One region of the Streptomyces durhamensis genome, then DNA from elsewhere that is predicted to be linked to it. Evidence: predicted binding sites of a transcription regulator. Region 1 holds the regulator's gene; the other holds the start of a gene.

Region 1 (9,567 bases):
GTGGACTGGCCCGCGGTCTGGGCCGGTCCGCCCGTCCCCGGCCAGGCCCTGGACGACTGGTGCGCCCTGTTCGGCTGGAAGCCCCTGCCCGAGGACCGGGTCCTGGCCGTACGCACCTCGACCGACGGCCGACTGACCCTCACGCCGGTCGTCGGAGGCGGTTGGAGCCCGGTCCAGTCCCTGGGCTGGACCACCTGGCAGGTACGGGCGGACAGCCCCGAGGAGAACGAGCACGTGCTGGACATCGCCGCCGATGCCTGGCCGGCGTATGAGACGGCAGCCAAGGAGGTGCTCGGCACACCGAGCTTCTCCGGCGCATGGGACGCACCGGATTTCCCCGATTCCGGCAACCCTCCCCACTGGCTCCCGTCTCGCGAGCGACGCCTTCGGACCCGCAACCCGTACCGGATCGCGATCTGGCGGAGCGCTGACCCCGAAGGACCGGTCGTTGTCCTGAAGGCGTTCAGCGGCGGCGTCACCTCGACGGGCGTGGGCCGACGCGGCGTCATGATCAGCTTGAACTGCTACCCCCAGGAGCTGGAGTGAGCGACGGGACAACCACCGAGACAGCCACGGAGCGTGCGCTGGATCGGCAGCGTGAGGCCGGCGCTGCGCTGTCCGAGGAGGAGGTGGAACACGCCGCCGATATGCTCCTCGCGGGGGCCGAAAAGGCGGGAAGCCTCGAGAAGTACCTCCTCGACTACATCAGCGAGCTCGACGTCAGCCCGCCGCACCCGGGCATGAAGTCGGCCTTCTGGTCCCACGGCATTCCTCACCCGTCCCTGCCGCCGGACAAGGTGCTGAGCAATCAGTACATAGCCGAAATCTGGTCCGAGGACGAGAACGCGGTCGAATCGGGCTCAGCACGCTACCTGGAGGGCACACCGGGCGGACAGCTCCTGGACAAGCTCCATCTCTGGCGTCCGGAAGTCCGGGAGATCCTGCAGCTCGATGAGGCCAGCGGGAACGCCCTGGCCCGGAAGGCCTGGGCCGCGCTGTCCGAGAAGTACGCCCAGAGCGTGGACGGCGAGGTCATCGCGTTCACCGCGACCATGGCACCGTGGAGCGTCGCGTACGAGACGGAGATGCCCCAGCTGCGCCAGGGCACAGGCCCCGAGAACATCCACTTCGCCTACGACCTCCCGGAGGAGGTCCTGAAGGGACTCCCCCCGGAGACACACCAGTTGCTCTCCGACGAGGCGATCCGCTCGCACCTGCACTTCTTCGCCCCGGACCCGGACAACCCGCCTACACAGAAGTACTGGACCGCCGGCTATCTGGATCTGGACCACCTCCGGTCCCTTCCCACCGTCGAGGCCCAGCGCGCCGCCGTTTTGGAAGTATGTGCGCGAGTGGCGCAGCTGGACGGACGGGACGCCGCCGCAGAGCAGTTCACCGAGGAGGTTCTCAGCCTGCGGGCGCAGCAGGAGGTGACCGCCCCCGCCGTGGAGGAACAGCAACCCACGGCAGTCAGTACCGAACAGGCACCACCTGCCAAGGCCCTCGTCAGCGGTTTCCACGGGGTCAACTGGATGCCAGGTGTCGCCGTGGAGGCACGCCAGGTTGTCGTCCCGGCCGGACACTCCGGTCCCGTCGAGCCCGCCCAGACGCCACCCGTTCCGGCCAAGACACACAGCACGGGGATCGGAGAGTGAGCCGCATGCACCCCGATCACCCCCTGCGCCGTCTCCTGCGCCAGGACAAGGCCGACTCCTGGGCCGTGCGTCTGCTCCCCCGCGTCGTGTTCGGTGTCGCCGCCCTCTACACCCTGTTCACCATCGCCTCCCAGAGCGGCTCCGCCTTCGTCGCGATCTGCGCGCTCGCGGTGTTCGGCGTGAGCCTCTGGCTGCTGCGCCGCCGCACCCAACTGCTGATGGCGCTCGCCTCCACGGTGGTCACCCTCGCGCTCACCGGTTACTGGGCGACCACCGCCGACATCGCGCGAGGCGTGAAGGCGACCCCGCTCACCGGACAGGCCGTCTTCGGCTACTGGGCGCTCGCCGGTATGGCCCTCCTCGGCGCCTGGATGGTGAAGGAGCACCCCGGGCGGCGCGGTGTGACCGTGGTGGTCGCGGATGTGATCCTCGTCATCGCCTCGGTCATCGGGATGTTCACGCCCGAGGCCGGCATCCCGATCGGTTTCCTCGGCGTACTCGGGGTGCTCGCGTTTCGCGGCAGCACGGCGAAGAAGCTGCTCACGCGGCTGCGCCGGGTGCCGACCACGGCTGCCCCCGGCGGCAAGGCCACAAAAAACCCGGATAGTTGAGGCTGCTGTGAACGTTTCGTCGCGTCACTGTCTCAACTCTGTACGTGGTTTGCGGGTGCGTTGCACCCCTTTTGCAACGTGTTTTAGAGTCCCCCACGCTCAAAGAAAAACACGGGGGACTTCACACATGCGCTCGCCGCGTTCCACAACGCTGCCCGCGATGCCCGCGCCACGTGCGCACGAGCAGCATCGGGGGCCGTACATACCTGACGCGGCACTGCCCTGCCGCCGCCGCCCCGACGTCTTCCAGCACCCACTGCTGGAGAGGCCGCCGGAGACCGCCGAGGTCTCCGGCGGCCCACCCGAACAGCGCCGTCAGCACCTCGTTCTGCTGCGTACCGCCCGTGATCTGTGCGCCTCCTGCCCGTTGTGGGCGGAATGCCTCCAGGACGCCGTCGCCTACGCCGAGCCGTACGGGTACGCGGCGGCGACCACCCTCGCCGACCGCCGCCGGCTGCGTCGCGCGCTCGGCATCGGCGACGCATCGGGCGATCTGCCGGCCCGGGTCGCGGACGGCGCCGACGATCAGGCCCGACGGCTCGCACGGCTTCGTTCACGCACTGCCGAAACGATCCGCCGCCCTTCCGAGCACGGGCTGCCCACCCTGGAGCAGATCCTCGACGCCTTCGACCTCCTCCAGGACGAACCACCGCCCGCCCAGGGACCGGGGCTCTTCCCGAACAGCCCGGCACAGCCGGCCCACGAAGCCGCGCGACCAACAAGAGCAGCACACGATCCCGGGAGGGCCGGGCACACGGAAAGCGGGAACGAGGACATGTCAGCGGCGGGAGCCGGGCAGCGGATCGCCTTCTCCTACGAGGATCCCGCCCAGGCCGTACGACAGGCACTGCTCGGCCCGCTGGTGCGCTCCACGCTGCCCGCGCTGGCCAGCCTGGAGCAGTTCCTCACGATGCTGGCGTGCCTGCCCGGCGGCGAGGTGCGCCCGGAGGCCCTCGGCGAGGTCCGGGCCGTACACTCCGCCGTGGCCTCCCTTGTTCCCGAGGACGGCGACGACGACGCCGTGCCCGTGGCGCGCCTGCTCAGCGGATCCGTCTCGGTGGAACTCGCCACCAAGGACCCCGTGGCCGCGCTGCGGCGGGACGTCCTCGGCCCGCTGCTGCGGGAACTGGCCGACAGTCTCGGCAACATCGAGAAGGTCGCGACGATGCTGGCCGCCACGACCGACGGCGACGAGGACCGGCTGACGACGATCCGCACGGCCCTGCACAAGCTGCGCGCCCACCTGCCCCACCCGGCCCCCGACGGCCCCACCGTCCACGGCACGGGCACGGCCGGCGCGCCGGAGCCGCGCCGCCGGCCGGCCAGCGCGCCCAGCATCCGTGCCGCCGTGGAGCGCGCCGTGGAGGCGTTCCCCGGCCCGTTCTGCGCCCGTGACGTACGGCGCGCGCTGCCGCCCGGCGTCTACGGCGACCCGTCGAAGACCATCAGCAACGTCCTGTCCTCGCTGGTCAAGGCGGGCCTACTGCAACGGCTGTCGCGTGGCACGTACCAGCGGGCCGGGCGCGACGGCACCACCGGCCCGGACACGACGAGGACCGCCTGACCCACTGTCCCGACCTGACGGCACCCTGCGAGGAACCGATGACCGAACCCACGCCCCTCCACCCCACCCCGGGCAACGAGACCGACGCCCAGGTCCACGTCTTCTCCCCGAACGCCGGCCTGATCGACGGCGTCCCGGTCACCGCTCCGCCCTACGGCGACATCCAGGACGTCATCCTCTCCATCCTCCAGCAGCGTGCCCAGCAACTGGGCGGGCCCACTCCGGCGACGATCAACGACAAGCGGTACGGGGGCGTCATCCGGCTGCTGGTGCATCCGGACGGGGTGACGGAACAACTGGGGTGATGCAGGGCTTTACTGGGGATTCTGCGGCGGACGGCCGGCCTTGTCGATGTCGGCGAGGACGGCGCGTGCGTTCTTGACGCTCAGTTCGAGTACGTCACGGCGGAAGTTGCCTGGCTCGCTCTGGTAGCGCGTCCGGCCCACTTCAGATGTGAAAGCGCTGGCCGGGACGGCGTTCTGGCCCGGCGGGATGAATTTCAGGACCTCCTCATAGGCGGCAAGCGCATACGCCACGGCACCCCGATAGGTGTGCTGCTCGGAGTCAGGGGCGTTGAGGAGACGCACTCCCGTCGTTTCCGCGATCCGGAAGGCGACGTCGAGGAACTCCCCTGGATCGATGATCTGCGAGGGCTCGGGTCCTCCGAAGGCCGGCGGCGGCGGGGGAATGTCCTCGGCCATGAGGAACGTGAACCGGCGAATACGGCCACACTGCCGGCAAACGCCCTCATACACGGCCACGATGTCGTTTCCGAGCTGTTCGAGCCGATGTCCTCGTTCGAAGTCGACTGATCCGCACTCGCAGGGGTGCAGGTCCATGTACAGATGTGCTTCGGACGATGAGCGCGCTGGCAACATGCCATGATCCTAATGGGCGTTCAAGAAATTCGTCCGTCAAAGCACGGGGGAGGAAACGTGGACGGGACGGTCACCAACACGCCGTTGCAAGCTCAGCAGGCCGCCTTGATCGCCGCCGCCAAACGCGAACTGGGCATCGTGGCGTCCGTCGTCCTGGGCGAGCGCTTCGCCTCGGTGCGAACCGCGCAAACGCGGGACCGGCGTGAGTACTTCGTCATCGAGGACACGCAAGGCGGTACGGCGGACCTCTGGATGGACGCCATCCCCCTGGAGTCGGGGGCTCTCGCCCGCACGGCCGTGAACACGACGTCCAACCAGTACATCGTGCAGCTGTCGGACCGCCTGCCGGTCGAACATCTGACCCGTGTCCTCGCCCACGAGGTGGGAGAAGTGATCGCGGTACGCGACCGGTCCGGCCAGGCGCTGGCGCCGGTCCGCGAAAGCCTGCTGCAACAAGAAGCAGACGTCAGTGACCGGATCGAACTGTCCGATCAGGACCACGGCCGGATCGGGGAACTCAACTGGCTCGCGCATCGCAGCGCCGGTACTGATCTGTCGGAACAGGAGCGGGCGCAGGCCCGGGCCGATTTCTCGGCCATGCTCGACCCGACTGGCCTGCGCCCGGTGGCTGCCCTGACCGACAACGAAGAGTTCGCAGTGCAGAGCACAGCGGCCCGAAGGCGTTTCTTCGCGGCTGCCCCTCATCTCTCACCCGATGCACGGCTCCTGATCGACACCCTCGCCCACCCCATAGAACACCTCAACCCCGCCGACGCCGCCGCCCTTCAGGCGAGCCGGGACGCCGCTCTGCGGGCCCAGCGGCAGGTCGAGGCGTTCATCGGGCGGCGGGACGTGAGCATGCCGATGCCGGGGTACGACCAGAACGGACTTCCGCTGCCGCGCGACCAGTTGGGGGCCGTGGCCGAGCAGTGGGCGGACTACCGTGCCCAGGTCAGCGAGGGCACCGTGCGCGGTCTTGAGGGGCAGCTGGCCGCCGGGCAGCTGCCGCGGCGCCGGGTGGTGATCGGCGGCGGTGCCAGCCTCACCGGGCGCGACCCGGACGCGCTGCTGGTGGACGCGGTGGGCCGCTGGCACCTCGACCCCGGCGAGGGCATCGTGCAGTCGGCCGACCAGGACCGGGACCTCGCCCAGTGGATGGGCGTCGATCCGTACGGGACGGTCGACGACCCCCGTCGGCGCGTGCCCATCGAGGCCGTGCGGATCTGGGAGGACCACCTCGCCACCCAGGGCGACGTCGTCAACGGCCACGCCCGGTTGCGGCTCGGCCGCGACGGTGAACTCCTCGCGGAGGTCCAGCCGTTCGACCGGGACGGCAAGGAGCGTGCGGATCCGCTGCGGGTGGCGTGCGACGGTGTGCCGATCATCGCCACCGGTCTGACCCCCGAGGTGGTGCCGGGGATGCCCCGGCGTGACGGCCCGGTGGAGAGCCGCAGCGAGGCCGTGCGGCTGATCGGCGAGCGGCTGCGGGAACTGGAGGGCCAGGAGGTCGCCGGCGCGCGGGAGATGCGCGACTGCCTCGTGCAGGCGGAACGCGGGGGCGTGGACGCCCGTACCGTGCTGGGCGCTCTGGAGGACTCCCCGTGGAAGGAGACGCTCAAGGCCGGCCTGGACGGAACAGGCGCTTCCCGCATCGACAACTGCTTCACCGCCCTCGCCGCGACCGAGAAGTGGGAGGCGGCTCGTGAGGCCGCACCGGGACGGGTGCTCCTCGGTGACGAGGTCGCCGAGAGCCGCTTCGACCCGCACGCCGCCCAGCACTGGATCGTCGCCGGTTCCGGCGGCACCGGGGTGGCCAACGCGGAGATCATCCTGCTGCAGAACCCCGAGGCCCGGGTCACCATCGTCGGCAACGACCCGCCGTCGGCGCTGATGCATCAGGTGCAGTTCCCGCAGATGCGGAAGGATTACGGTCCCAAGGATAAGGGTGGCGACGGGCGGCTCACCTTCCGCCGCTGCGAGGTCGGCGCGATCGAGACCTACCAGGACGAGACCGGCCGTACCTGCTTCCGCGTGCCCTACACGGAGAAGGACGAAGCGGGCATCACGCATCAGGGGACGGTCGAGGCCGACGGCTACATCACCAGCCTCGGCCGTACCAATCCCCTGCCTCCCGCCCTGCAGGAGCTGGCCGGCGAGGTGCGCGACCGGGGCGGGGAGATCTCCGGTGACCTGCTGTTCGACCGGGACGACCAGTACATCGGCTACGGGCTCACCTTCTCCGTCGAGGGGCGAGAGCACCGCGTCGACGTGGACGGGGCCGCGTCCTGGCAGCTGCCGCGCGAGGTGTTCCCGCCGGAGTCGGGCATCCAGCGGGAGCTGAACGCCATGGGTGTGCGGGGGCTGCCCGCCGAGACCGGCAACGCCGCCCCGGGTTTCTCGCCCATCGCCCGGCAGAGCGCCCTGCGCGCCCGCGCGGTCGCGGCGGCACAGGAAGGCGACGCCACCGCCGTACAGCGCCGGTCGAGCGTCCCGGAGCGGTGGCGGCGCCCGGAAGCGGGCACGGGGACCACTCGGTCGGCCGGGGGCCCGGAGAACCCACCGCCCTCCCCCGAGCGGGCCGCCGGTGCGGACCGGGGCCCGAGGCCCGACGCCCGGCCGACGCAGGCCCCGGACCTGACGGACCGGGAACCGAACTCCGCCACCCCCCAGCCCACTCAGACCCCGGACGTGGCGGAGCAGGACCCGAAGGCCCCCATCCCCCGGCCGTCACCGGCCGCGAAGGTCCCCGGCTCGGACCTGTGGCTGCGCGGGGTCCCGACCGACCGCTCGGGCCGGTCCGCCGCTCCGGCTCAGCAGCCCCAGCAGCTCCCGCCGGACCACCAGCGGCCCGGACCCGGACTCGGCATGGGCGACTGACACCAGCCGCGGGCATGCGTGAGGGGCCCGGAGAATCCTCCGGGCCCCTCACGTACCGCGCTGTTCAGTCGTTGTGCTGCTGCCGCTTGGGCCGCCACACCACCAGCGCACTGGTCTGCTGCACCTCCTGGTACGGGACCAGGTCGCGGCGGTAGGAGGCGTGGACTGCGGCCTCGCGCTGCTGCATGGTGGCCGCCGCGCCGTCCAGGGCCGCCTGCAGTTCCGCGACGCGGGACTGCAGGGCGGCGACCTGGTTCTCCAGTTCGATGATGCGCTTGATGCCGGCCAGGTTGATGCCCTCGTCCTGCGACAGCGCCTGCACCTGGCGGAGCAGTTCGATGTCGCGGGCCGAGTAGCGGCGGCCCCGGCCCGCGGTGCGGTCCGGGGAGACCAGGCCCAGGCGGTCGTACTGGCGCAGCGTCTGCGGGTGGAGTCCGGAGAGCTGGGCCGCCACCGAGATGACGTAGACCGGGGTCTCCTCGGTCAGTTCATACGGGTTACGTCGACGGCCGTCCATCTCTGTCAGTCTCCCTTCGCGGCCTCGAACAGGTCCGCCCGCGGGTCTTCGCCCGCGGTCGCCTCGCGATACGCCTCCAGTGCGTCACGAGCCTTCCCCGACAGGTCCTGGGGGACACACACCTCGACGGTGACCAGGAGGTCTCCGCGGGTGCCGTCCTTGCGGACCGCGCCCTTGCCCCGCGCCCGCATGGTGCGGCCGTTGGGGGTGCCGGGCGGCAGTTTCAGGGTGACGGGCGGGCCGCCGAGGGTCGGGACCCGGACCTCGCCGCCGAGGGCCGCCTCGGGATACGTCACCGGCACGGTGACGGTGAGGTTGTCGCCCTTGCGTCCGAACACCGGGTGCTCGCCGACGTGCACGACCACGTACAGGTCGCCCGCCGGGCCGCCCCGCTCGCCGGGCGCGCCCTTGCCGCGCAGCCGGATGCGCTGCCCGTCGGTCACCCCGGCCGGGATGCGGACCTGCATGGTGTGCGAGGACTTCGCGCGGCCGCTGCCGTTACAGTCCAGGCAGGGGTGCTCGGCGATCAGGCCGCGGCCCTTGCAGTCGGGGCAGGGGTCGGTCAGCGAGAAGCCGCCGCCGGAGCCCCGCGCCACCTGCCCGGTGCCGACGCAGGTCGGGCACACGCGCGGTGTGCCGTTCTTGTCGCCGGTGCCGGAGCAGGCCTTGCAGGGCGCCTGGGAGGACATCCGCAGCGGCACCGTGGCGCCCTCGATGGCCTCCGTGAAGCTCAGCGTGACCTCGGTGTCGATGTCCTGGCCGCGCCGCGGCTGGGTACGGGTCGTCCCGGTGCCGCCGCGGTTGAACAGGCCCCCGAAGACGTCACCGAGTCCGCCGCCGAAGCCTCCGCCCTGGGCGTTTCCGCCTCCTCCGAAGAGGTCTCCCAGGTCGAAGTTGAAGGAGCCGCCGGCGGCGCCCGGCCCGGGGCGGAAGCCGCCGTTGCCGAACAGGGCGCGTGCCTCGTCGTACTCCTTGCGCTTCTTGGGGTCGCCGAGGACGTCGTTCGCCTCGGAGATCTCCTTGAAGCGCTCCTCGGCCTTGACGTTGCCCTTGTTGGCGTCCGGGTGGAACTCGCGGGCGAGCTTCCGGTACGCCTTCTTGATCTCGGCCTCGGTGGCGTCCTTGGGGACGCCGAGGACCTTGTAGAAGTCCTTCTCGATGAAGTCCTTGGTGCTCATCCCCGACGCCCCTCCTTCCTGTCTGCGGTGATTACGTCAGCCCTCCTCAGGGCCACCGTTCTCCTCGTTGTCGGTGGCACCGGCCGCCTTGCCCTCGGTGTTCTCCTCGGCGCCCTCGGCCTTGACGGTCTGCGCGCCGGGCTGCGGCTCGGCCACGGCCACCCGCGCGGGGCGGATGGTGCGCTCGCCGATGCGATACCCGGGCTGCAGGATCGCCACGCAGGTCGTCTCGGTGACGTCCGGCGCGTAGGAGTGCATCAGGGCCTCGTGGATGGTCGGGTCGAAGG
Region 2 (9,567 bases), on a different contig from region 1:
GAGGACTCGGGGGCCGCGGTGAAGCCGACCTGGTTGTTGATGACGATGTGGACCGTGCCGCCGGTGCGGTAGCCGCGCAGCTGCGACATGTTCAGGGTCTCGGCCACCACGCCCTGGCCCGCGAAGGCCGCGTCGCCGTGGATCGCCACCGGCAGGACCGTGAAGTCCGTGCCGCCCTTGTTGATGATGTCCTGCTTGGCGCGGGCGATGCCCTCGATGACCGGGTCGACGGTCTCCAGGTGGGACGGGTTCGCGGCCAGCGAGACGGTGATCTGCTCGCCGTCCAGGCCGGTGAAGGTGCCCTGGGCGCCCAGGTGGTACTTCACGTCGCCGGAGCCGTGCATCGACTTCGGGTCGAGGTTGCCCTCGAACTCGCGGAAGATCTGCGCGTACGACTTGCCGACGATGTTGGCGAGGACGTTCAGGCGGCCGCGGTGGGCCATGCCGATGACGACCTCGTCCAGGCGGGACTCGGCGGCGGAGTCGATGACCGCGTCCAGCAGCGGGATGACGGACTCGCCGCCCTCCAGCGAGAAGCGCTTCTGGCCGACGTACTTCGTCTGCAGGAACGTCTCGAAGGCTTCCGCCGCGTTCAGCCGGCGCAGGATGCGCAGCTGCTCCTCGCGCTCCGGCTTGGAGTGGCCGCGCTCCACGCGGTCCTGGATCCACTTGCGCTGCTTGGGGTCCTGGATGTGCATGAACTCGATGCCGGTGGTGCGGCAGTACGAGTCGCGCAGCACGCCGAGGATGTCGCGCAGCTTCATCATCGACTTGCCGGCGAAGCCGCCGACGGCGAACTCGCGCTCCAGGTCCCACAGGGTGAGGCCGTGCTCGACGATGTCGAGGTCCGGGTGCTTGCGCTGGCGGTACTCCAGCGGGTCGGTGTCGGCCATGACGTGGCCGCGGACCCGGTAGGAGTGGATCAGCTCGAAGACGCGGGCGGCCTTGGTGACGTCGTCGTCGTGGCTGGCGTCGATGTCCTTGAGCCAGCGGACCGGCTCGTAGGGGATGCGCAGGGCCTCGAAGATGTCGTCGTAGAAGCCGTTCTCGCCGAGCAGCAGGTTCGCGACCTGGCGCAGGAACTCGCCGGAGGCGGCGCCCTGGATCACCCGGTGGTCGTAGGTCGACGTGAGCGTCATGACCTTCGAGATGCCGAGCTTGTTCAGGGTGTCCTGGCTGGTGCCCTGGAACTCCGCCGGGTAGTCCATGGAGCCGACGCCCATGATCACGGACTGCCCGGGCATCAGCCGCGGCACGGAGTGGACGGTGCCCAGGCCGCCGGGGTTGGTCAGGGAGACCGTGACACCGGTGAAGTCGTCCATCGTCAGCTTGCCGTCACGGGCGCGGCGGACGATGTCCTCGTAGGCCTGCCAGAACTCGAAGAAGTTCAGCGTCTCGGCCTTCTTGATGGCGGCCACGACGAGCTGACGGTCACCGTTGGGCTTGACCAGGTCGATGGCCAGGCCCAGGTTGACGTGCGCCGGCTTGATGAGGGTCGGCTTGCCGTCCTTCTCGCCGAACGCGTGGTTCATCGCCGGCATGGCCTTGATGGCCTGCACCATCGCGTACCCGATGAGGTGCGTGAAGGAGATCTTCCCGCCCCGGGCGCGCTTGAGGTGGTTGTTGATGACGATGCGGTTGTCGAACAGCAGCTTCACCGGGACCGCGCGGACCGAGGTGGCGGTCGGCAGCTCCAGCGAGGCGTTCATGTTCTTCGCGACGGCGGCGGCCGGGCCGCGCAGCGTGACCAGCTCGGGGCCGTCCGGGGCCGCTGCGGCGGGCGCGGCCTTGGCCTTCGGCTGGGCCGGCGCCTGTGCGGGCGTCGCCGGCCTGGCCGGGGCGGGGGCCGCGGCCTTCGCCGCGGGAGCGGGAGCCGCAGCGGGCTTCGCCGCGGGAGCGGGAGCCGGGGCGGCGGCCTGGGGGGCCGGGGCCGGGGCCGGGGCCGCGGGCTGGGCCGGAGGGGCCGTGGTGGTGGTCTCTGCGGCCCCCGCGGCCGCAGTACCCGCCGCAGCCGGGGTGGCAGGAGCACCCGGCTTGTAATCGGCGAAGAAGTCCCACCAGGCACGGTCTACCGAATTCGGGTCCTGGAGGTACTGCTGATAGATCTCGTCGACGAGCCACTCGTTCGGACCGAACGCGGCAGCGGGGTTCTTCCCGGCTTGGTCGTCGGTCGAGATGCTCGAGTTACTGGGGGACTGTGGCGACACGGCGGCAACCGCCCTCTTCCGCTTCACAAGGTGATGGACAGCGGGAATAAAGGCTACGCCTCCATGGCGGGGAAGGTCAGGTCGAGCAAGGTCATCGTCGCGTAAGTCACATCGGAAATCTTGTTTCAGGGCTTGATATGGCGGGAAACAAGCGTGGTTCCGCATGTGGGAGGGTGCACCGGCCCGGGCCCGGCGCGCCTTCGTTCGACGGGTGGCGCGGGCCTGCCCCTGATCACACGTGTCCGGCTGCGCGGGAACGGCAGCGACCGTCGTGGATCTTGTGCTTCCGGTGCGGACCTTACGTCAACTGAGGACGGAAGTCAGTCCCGGAAGGGTGACGATGATCCGGCAGCCGCGTGCGGATTCGGCCACACCGATCCGGCCGCCGTGCAGATCCACCGCCCAGCGGGCGATCGCCAGCCCGAGGCCCGTACCGCCGTCGCTGCCCGGCCCGTGCGGCCGGGTCACCGCGCCCCGGTTGAACCGCTCGAACACCCGGTGCCACTCCGACCGCGGGATTCCGGGGCCCTCGTCCAGGACCTCCAACTCCAGCGACTCCGGCTGCGGCCCGCGCCGCGCCTTCACCGTCACCCGGCCGTGCGGCGGGCTGTGCTTGACCGCGTTGTCGATCAGGTTGGCGACGACCTGGTGGATGCGCTCGGGGTCCGCGTGCGCGGTCAGCTCCGGCGGGGAGACGTCGAGGTGCAGATGGACGTCGGTGCGGGTGTGGCTGCCGGAGCCCGAGGCGATGCCGGCGCGCGCCGAGGCCACCATGTTGGCCTCCTTCAGCACGCCCGACAGGTAGGGCCACACCTCGAAGCGGCGCATCTTCAGCGGTACGACGCCGTTGTCGAGCCGGGACAGGTCCAGCAGGGTCTCCACGAGCCGGCCGAGCCGCTCGGTCTGCTTCAGGGCCGTCCGCATGGTCTCGGGGTCGGCCTCGGTGACCCCGTCGACGATGTTCTCCAGCACGGCACGCAGGCCGGCGATGGGGGTGCGCAGCTCGTGCGAGACGTTCGCGACCAGCTCTTTGCGCTGGCTGTGCTGGGCCTCCAGCTCGTCCGCCATGACGTTGATCGTCCCGGCCAGGTCGCCCAGCTCGTCCCGGCGGCCCTCGCTCACCCGGCGGGTGTAGTCGCCCTCGGAGATCGACCGCGCCACCGTGTTCATCTCGTCCAGCGGCATGGTCAGCGAATGCGCCACGAACTGCGTGATCAGCAGGGTGGCGATCATCGAGAAGACCGTGATGAAGCGCAGCTCGGTCTTGGTGTGCACGGCGACGATCGACAGTCCGGTGGTGATCAGCACCGATATGACGACCAGCGCACCGAGCTTGGTCTTGATCGAGAACGGGCGTACGCCGCCCCAGGGGTCCTCCCCGGGGCTCCTCCGCGTGGCCTGGCGCCCGCCGCCGCTCATGGGGTGGGCGTCTCCAGGGCGTATCCCACGCCGTGCACGGTGCGGATCCGCTCGGCGCCGATCTTCCGGCGCAGCGCCTTGATGTGGCTGTCGACCGTGCGGGTGCCGGAGGCGTCCGCCCAGTCCCACACCTCGGCCAGCAGCTGCTCCCGGGAGAGCACCGCGCGCGGGGTGTTCGCCAGGCACACCAGCAGGTCGAACTCGGTGGGCGTGAGGTGGACGTCCTCGGACTTCACCCGCACCCGGCGCTGCGCGTGGTCGATCTCCAGCTCGCCGAGGCGCAGGATGCCGCTGCGGGGCGTCGCGGCGGCCAGCGCCGCCCGCTCCACCCGCCGCAGCAGCACGTGCACCCGCGCGGCCAGCTCCCGCATCGAGAACGGCTTGGTCATGTAGTCGTCCGCGCCGACCCCGAGACCGACCAGCATGTCCGTCTCGTCGTCCCGCGCGGTCAGCATCAGCACCGGCACCGGCCGCTGCGCCTGCACCCGCCGGCAGACCTCGAGGCCGTCGAAGCCCGGCAGCATGATGTCGAGGATCAGCAGATCGGGCTGCCAGGCCTCGGCCGTGTCGACGGCGGCCGGGCCGTCCGACGCGGTTTGCACGAGAAATCCCTCGGCGCGGAGCCGGGCCGCGATGGCGTCGACGATCGTGGGGTCGTCCTCGACGACCAGGACCCGGCGCTGTGCGCCCGGGGTGGTCGTCGCCGCGCCGCTCTGGGAGGTGTGTGTCTGCTCCATCGCCCGCCCCTGCTTGTTGCTTTCCGGAACCCGTGGGGTGATCCCATGTCTGCGCTTGACGCTTGAATGATCCGCGTCAGGGCAGCACATTACGGGGATCCACCATGCTGTCGCTATCCAGGTCGGACGCCGAGGTGCACGGCGTCCGGAACGCCCCGGGCAACGGGCACCTCTTCGGTACGCACCTGCCGGAACCCGGCATTCCGCATGGTTCCTTCAAATTCCGGAGAGGGCTCGGCGGACCACACGGCGAGCACCCCGCCGGGATTCAACACCCTTGTGCAGGCGGCGAGTCCGGCCGGCGCGTAGAGACCGTGGTTGTCGTCCGTGACGGTCCAGCCGGGTCCGTTGTCGATGTCCAGACAGAGCGCGTCAAACGTGTCGGAAGTCTCATTGACGAACGCCACGAGGTCGTCCCGCACGATCTCGGTGCGCGGATCGCCGAGCGCACTGGCGGAGATCTCCGCCAGCGGCCCGCCCCGGTGCCAGTCGATGACGGCGGGTTCCCGCTCCACGACGGTGATCCGCCCCCACCGGGAGTCCGCCGCCGCATGTGCGAGTGAGAAGCCCACGCCCAGCCCGCCGATCAGCACCTTCGGCTCCGGCCGCCCGTCCAGCGCGTCGTACGCGGCGTCCACCAGCAGCCGCTCCGAACGGCCGTCCGAGGTGTCCATCAGGAAACAGCCGTTGGCGATGATCTGCAGCAGCGTCCCGTGCCGGCGCAGCGCCACCTCGCCGTACGGGCCGTCGCGCCGGTCGAGGACCACGGGGGAGTCGTGCACGGCAGCAGTCATGCCCCCCATCCTGCTCGAACGCGGCTTGTCGTTCACGGGAATTGCGGATGACGCGCGCGCTGTCGACACCGGGCCGGGGCGGACGCATCCGGTACGTGAGAGGTTGCTGTGAATCCGCTCTTGCGTGGCGTCGGTCATAGACAGCGGCCCGCGCAACACGAAAGGTGGGGCGCGACGGAAGGAGCGCCACACCGTGGAACCCATCGCGACGGGCCCTGCGTCGGCCGCGGCCGCGGCCCTGCCGGGCGCGCCCCTTCCCGACGGCGCCGCCGTCGCGACGCCCGCCCTCGCGGACCTGCTGGACGGCATGCCCCGCCAGCGGCACGCCACGGTCCCCGCCTGCGACCCCGCCCCCGTGCCTGTGCCCGCCGCGGTCGGCGCCCCGACGCGCCCGGCCGTGCGGTTCCCACGGGTGTGGCGCCTGCTGCCCACGCCCGCCGGCACCCCGTTCACCTTCGCCTACGGCGCCCTCCTGGCCCTCACCTCGGTGATCGCGGCGCTGGCCGACCCGGGCCTGGTGCACGCCCTCTACCAGGACTCCAGCACGGACGTCGCCCACCTGGTGCGCACCCCTGTCCTGGTGCTGCTGGGGAGCGCGCTGTGGATCGCGGGCGGCGTCCTGTCGCCGTACGCGCTGGCGTTCGTGCTGGTGCTCACCGCGCTCGAACGGCGCATAGGCGGCGCGCGGGCGGCCTGTGTCTTCCTGGCCGGTCATGTCCTGGCCACCCTCGCCACCGAGGTCCCCGTGGGCCTGGCCGTCCTGGTCGGCCACCTCCCCGCCACCTCGCTGCACCGGCTCGACTACGGCATCAGCTTCGGTGTCGCCGCCAGCACCGGCGCCCTCGCCGGCCTGCTGCGCCCCTGGCTGCGCTGGCCGCTTCTGGCGCTCGCGACCACCGTCCTCGTCGACGACCTGATCGCCTTCCAGGACCCGATGACGAACTGGGGCCATCTGATCGCCCTGTCGATCGGTGTGGCGAGCTGGCCCCTGTTGCGCCGCTGGAACCAGCCGGCCTGAGGACGCCGAGCGCGCCCGGGCGGGTGATCGCTCACAGCGAACACACACGGGGAACACCCGTCTCCTCCCCGCAGTTGAGTCGGCATAGCTCAACTTGACTGCCGAAGGGGAGATCATGGCTACTGAGTCCACGGCGTTCACGCTCGTCCTGCCCGTGCTGCCGCTCGATGACGAGGTCGTGCTGCCCGGCATGGTGGTCCCGCTGGACCTGAGCGACTCCGAGGTGCGGGCCGCGGTGGAGGCCGCCCAGGCCGCCGCCCGGTCCACGCCCGGAAAGCCCAAGGTGCTGCTGGTCCCGCGCGTCGACGGCACGTACGCGAAGACCGGTGTGCTGGGCACGGTCGAGCAGGTCGGCCGGCTGGCCGACGGTGACCCGGGGGCTCTGATCCGCGGCCGTAGCCGGGTGCGGATCGGCGCCGGCACCACCGGTCCCGGCGCCGCCCTGTGGGTCGAGGGCGCCCGCATCGACGAGACCGTCCCCGACCCGCTGCCCGGTCAGGTCGCGGACCTGGTCAAGGAATACAAGGCACTGGCCACCACCTGGCTGAAGAAGCGCGGTGCCTGGCAGGTCGTGGACCGCGTCCAGGCCATCGACGACGTCTCCGCGCTCGCCGACAACTCCGGCTACTCGCCGTTCCTCACCACAGACCAGAAGGTCGAACTGCTGGAGACCGCCGACCCGGTGGCCCGGCTCAGGCTCGCCGCACAGCAGCTCCGCGACCATCTCGCCGAGCAGGAAGTGGCCGAGACCATCGCCAAGGACGTCCAGGAGGGCGTCGACAAGCAGCAGCGCGAGTTCCTGCTGCGCCGTCAGCTGGAGGCCGTCCGCAAGGAACTGCGCGAGCTGAACGGCGGGGACTCCAAGGACTCGGCCGAGGAGTCCGACGACTACCGCGCCCGCGTCGAGGCCGCCGACCTGCCGGAGAAGGTCCGCGAGGCCGCGCTCAAGGAGGTCGACAAGCTGGAGCGGTCCAGCGACCAGTCCCCCGAGGGCTCCTGGATCCGCACCTGGCTGGACACCGTCCTGGAGCTGCCCTGGAACGAGCGGACCGAGGACGCCTACGACATCCAGGGCGCCAAGGCGGTCCTCGACGCCGAGCACGCCGGCCTGGAGGACGTGAAGGAGCGCATCACCGAGTACCTGGCCGTGCGCAAGCGGCGCGGCGAGCGCGGCCTGGGCGTCATCGGCGGGCGGCGCGGCGGTGCCGTGCTGGCCCTGGTAGGCCCGCCCGGCGTCGGAAAGACCAGCTTGGGGCAGAGTGTCGCGCATGCGATGGGCCGCGAGTTCGTCCGCGTCGCCCTCGGCGGCGTCCGCGACGAGGCCGAGATCCGCGGTCACCGCCGTACGTACGTCGGCGCGCTGCCCGGCCGGATCGTGCGTGCGATCAAGGAGGCCGGGTCCATGAACCCGGTGGTCCTGCTGGACGAGATCGACAAGGTGGGCTCCGACTTCCGCGGCGACCCGGCCGCGGCCCTGCTCGAAGTCCTGGACCCGGCGCAGAACCACACCTTCCGCGACCACTACCTGGAGGTCGAACTCGACCTGTCGGACGTGGTCTTCCTGGCCACCGCCAACGTCCTGGAGGCCATCCCGGAGGCGCTCGCCGACCGTATGGAGATCGTCCGCCTGGACGGCTACACCGAGGACGAGAAGGTCGTCATCGCCCGCGACCACCTGCTCCCGCGCCAGCTGGAGCGGGCGGGACTGAGCGAGGACGAGGTCGCCCTGGAGGAGAGCGCCCTGCGCAAGCTGGCCGGCGAGTACACCCGCGAGGCGGGCGTCCGCACCTTGGAGCGGTCCATCGCACGGCTGCTCCGCAAGATCGCGGCCCAGCACGAACTCGGCCGGCGGGAGCTGCCGTTCACCGTGACGGACGGCGACCTGCGCGCACTGATCGGACGCCCGCACCACGTGCCCGAGTCCGCCCAGGACCCGGCCGAGCGCCGTACGTCCGTGCCCGGCGTGGCGACCGGTCTCGCGGTCACCGGGGCCGGCGGTGACGTCCTCTTCGTGGAGGCGTCCCTGGCCGACCCGGAGACGGGAGCCGCGGGCCTGACCCTGACCGGTCAGCTCGGTGACGTGATGAAGGAGTCGGCGCAGATCGCGCTGAGCTTCCTGCGCAGCCACGGTGCCGAACTGGGGCTCGCGGTGGGCGACCTGAAGGACCGGGGGGTGCACATCCACTTCCCGGCGGGCGCGGTCCCGAAGGACGGCCCGAGCGCGGGCATCACGATGACCACGGCCCTCGCCTCGCTGCTCTCCGGCCGGCTGGTCCGCACGGACGTGGCGATGACCGGCGAGGTCTCGCTGACCGGGCGTGTGCTGCCCATCGGGGGCGTGAAGCAGAAGCTGCTCGCCGCACAGCGTGCCGGGGTGACCACCGTGATCATCCCCAAGCGCAACGAACCCGACCTGGACGACGTCCCGGCCGAGGTGCTGGACAAGCTCGACGTCCACACCGTGACCGACGTCCGCCAAGTCCTTCAGCTGGCGCTCGCGCCCGCCACGGACGGCGCGGTGCCCACGGTTCCGGTAGCGGCGTGACGGACGCTGCCGGATGAGCGAGGGCCCGGGTCCCGTGAGGGAGGCCCGGGCCTTCGCATGCGCTCACACGGGGGTCTGTCGGTAGAATTCAGGCGTGAGTTGGCCGCCCAGAAGCCCCTCCGGGCTGATCGGGGCCGAGATCGCGGGATACCGCGTGGAACGCGAGCTCGGCCGCGGCGGCATGGCCGTCGTCTACCGCGCCAAGGACCTGCGCCTCGGCCGGACGGTCGCCCTCAAACTGCTCGCCCCGGAGTACACGCGCAACGACGCCTTCCGCCGCCGGTTCGCCCAGGAGTCCCGGGTCGCCGCCGCCATCGACCACCCCAACATCGTCCCCGTCTTCGAAGCCGGCGAGACCGACGGGATCCTCTACATCGCCATGTGCTTCGTCGCCGGCCAGGACCTGCGTGCCCTGCTCGACCGGGAGGGCCCGCTGCCGGCCGCGACCGCGCTGCGCATCGCCGCCCAGCTGGCGTCCGCGCTCGACGCCGCCCACGCGCGCGACCTGGTGCACCGGGACGTCAAACCCGGCAACGTCCTGGTCGCCAAGGGTGTCGACAGTGACCACCCCGAGCACGTCTACCTCACCGACTTCGGGCTGGCGAAGAAGTCGCTGTCGCTCACCGGGTTCACCACCGCCGGCGAGTTCGTCGGCACCCTCGACTACGTGGCACCCGAGCGCGTCGCCGGGCGCCCGGTGGACGGCAGGTCCGACCTGTACAGCCTGGCCTGCGTGGTCCACGAGATGCTCGCCGGCACCCCGCCCTTCCGGCGGGACGACCACCTCGAACTGTTGTGGGCCCACCAGTACGACCCGCCGCCGGCGCTCAGCAAGGAGCGGCCGGAC

Evidence for each region. The regulator HspR, encoded in region 1, represses chaperone genes until heat shock. The targets are predictions, from matches to a motif close to TTGAGNNNNNNNNNCTCAA.
Region 2: a site for HspR is predicted at 6,250-6,268, ahead of lon (endopeptidase La). Genes of this name have one in related genera too.

What each region holds. Positions count from the first base shown of each region.
Region 1 covers NZ_JNXR01000031.1:18,097-27,663, reverse strand. The annotation lists gene IO33_RS0134775 (hypothetical protein) at 1-546, shown strand, start outside; gene IO33_RS0134770 (hypothetical protein) at 543-1,655, shown strand; gene IO33_RS0134765 (hypothetical protein) at 1,661-2,266, shown strand; gene IO33_RS0134760 (WhiB family transcriptional regulator) at 2,427-3,830, shown strand; gene IO33_RS0134755 (hypothetical protein) at 3,869-4,135, shown strand; gene IO33_RS0134750 (hypothetical protein) at 4,145-4,708, opposite strand; gene IO33_RS0134745 (hypothetical protein) at 4,766-7,585, shown strand; gene IO33_RS0134740 (heat shock protein transcriptional repressor HspR) at 7,650-8,102, opposite strand; gene dnaJ (molecular chaperone DnaJ) at 8,108-9,280, opposite strand; gene grpE (nucleotide exchange factor GrpE) at 9,317-9,567, opposite strand, start outside.
Region 2 covers NZ_JNXR01000007.1:49,519-59,085, reverse strand. The annotation lists gene IO33_RS0111320 (multifunctional oxoglutarate decarboxylase/oxoglutarate dehydrogenase thiamine pyrophosphate-binding subunit/dihydrolipoyllysine-residue succinyltransferase subunit) at 1-2,207, opposite strand, end outside; gene IO33_RS0111315 (HAMP domain-containing sensor histidine kinase) at 2,511-3,626, opposite strand; gene IO33_RS0111310 (response regulator transcription factor) at 3,623-4,363, opposite strand; gene IO33_RS0111305 (spermine/spermidine synthase domain-containing protein) at 4,477-5,166, opposite strand; gene IO33_RS0111300 (rhomboid-like protein) at 5,351-6,175, shown strand; gene lon (endopeptidase La) at 6,291-8,720, shown strand; gene IO33_RS0111290 (serine/threonine-protein kinase) at 8,815-9,567, shown strand, end outside.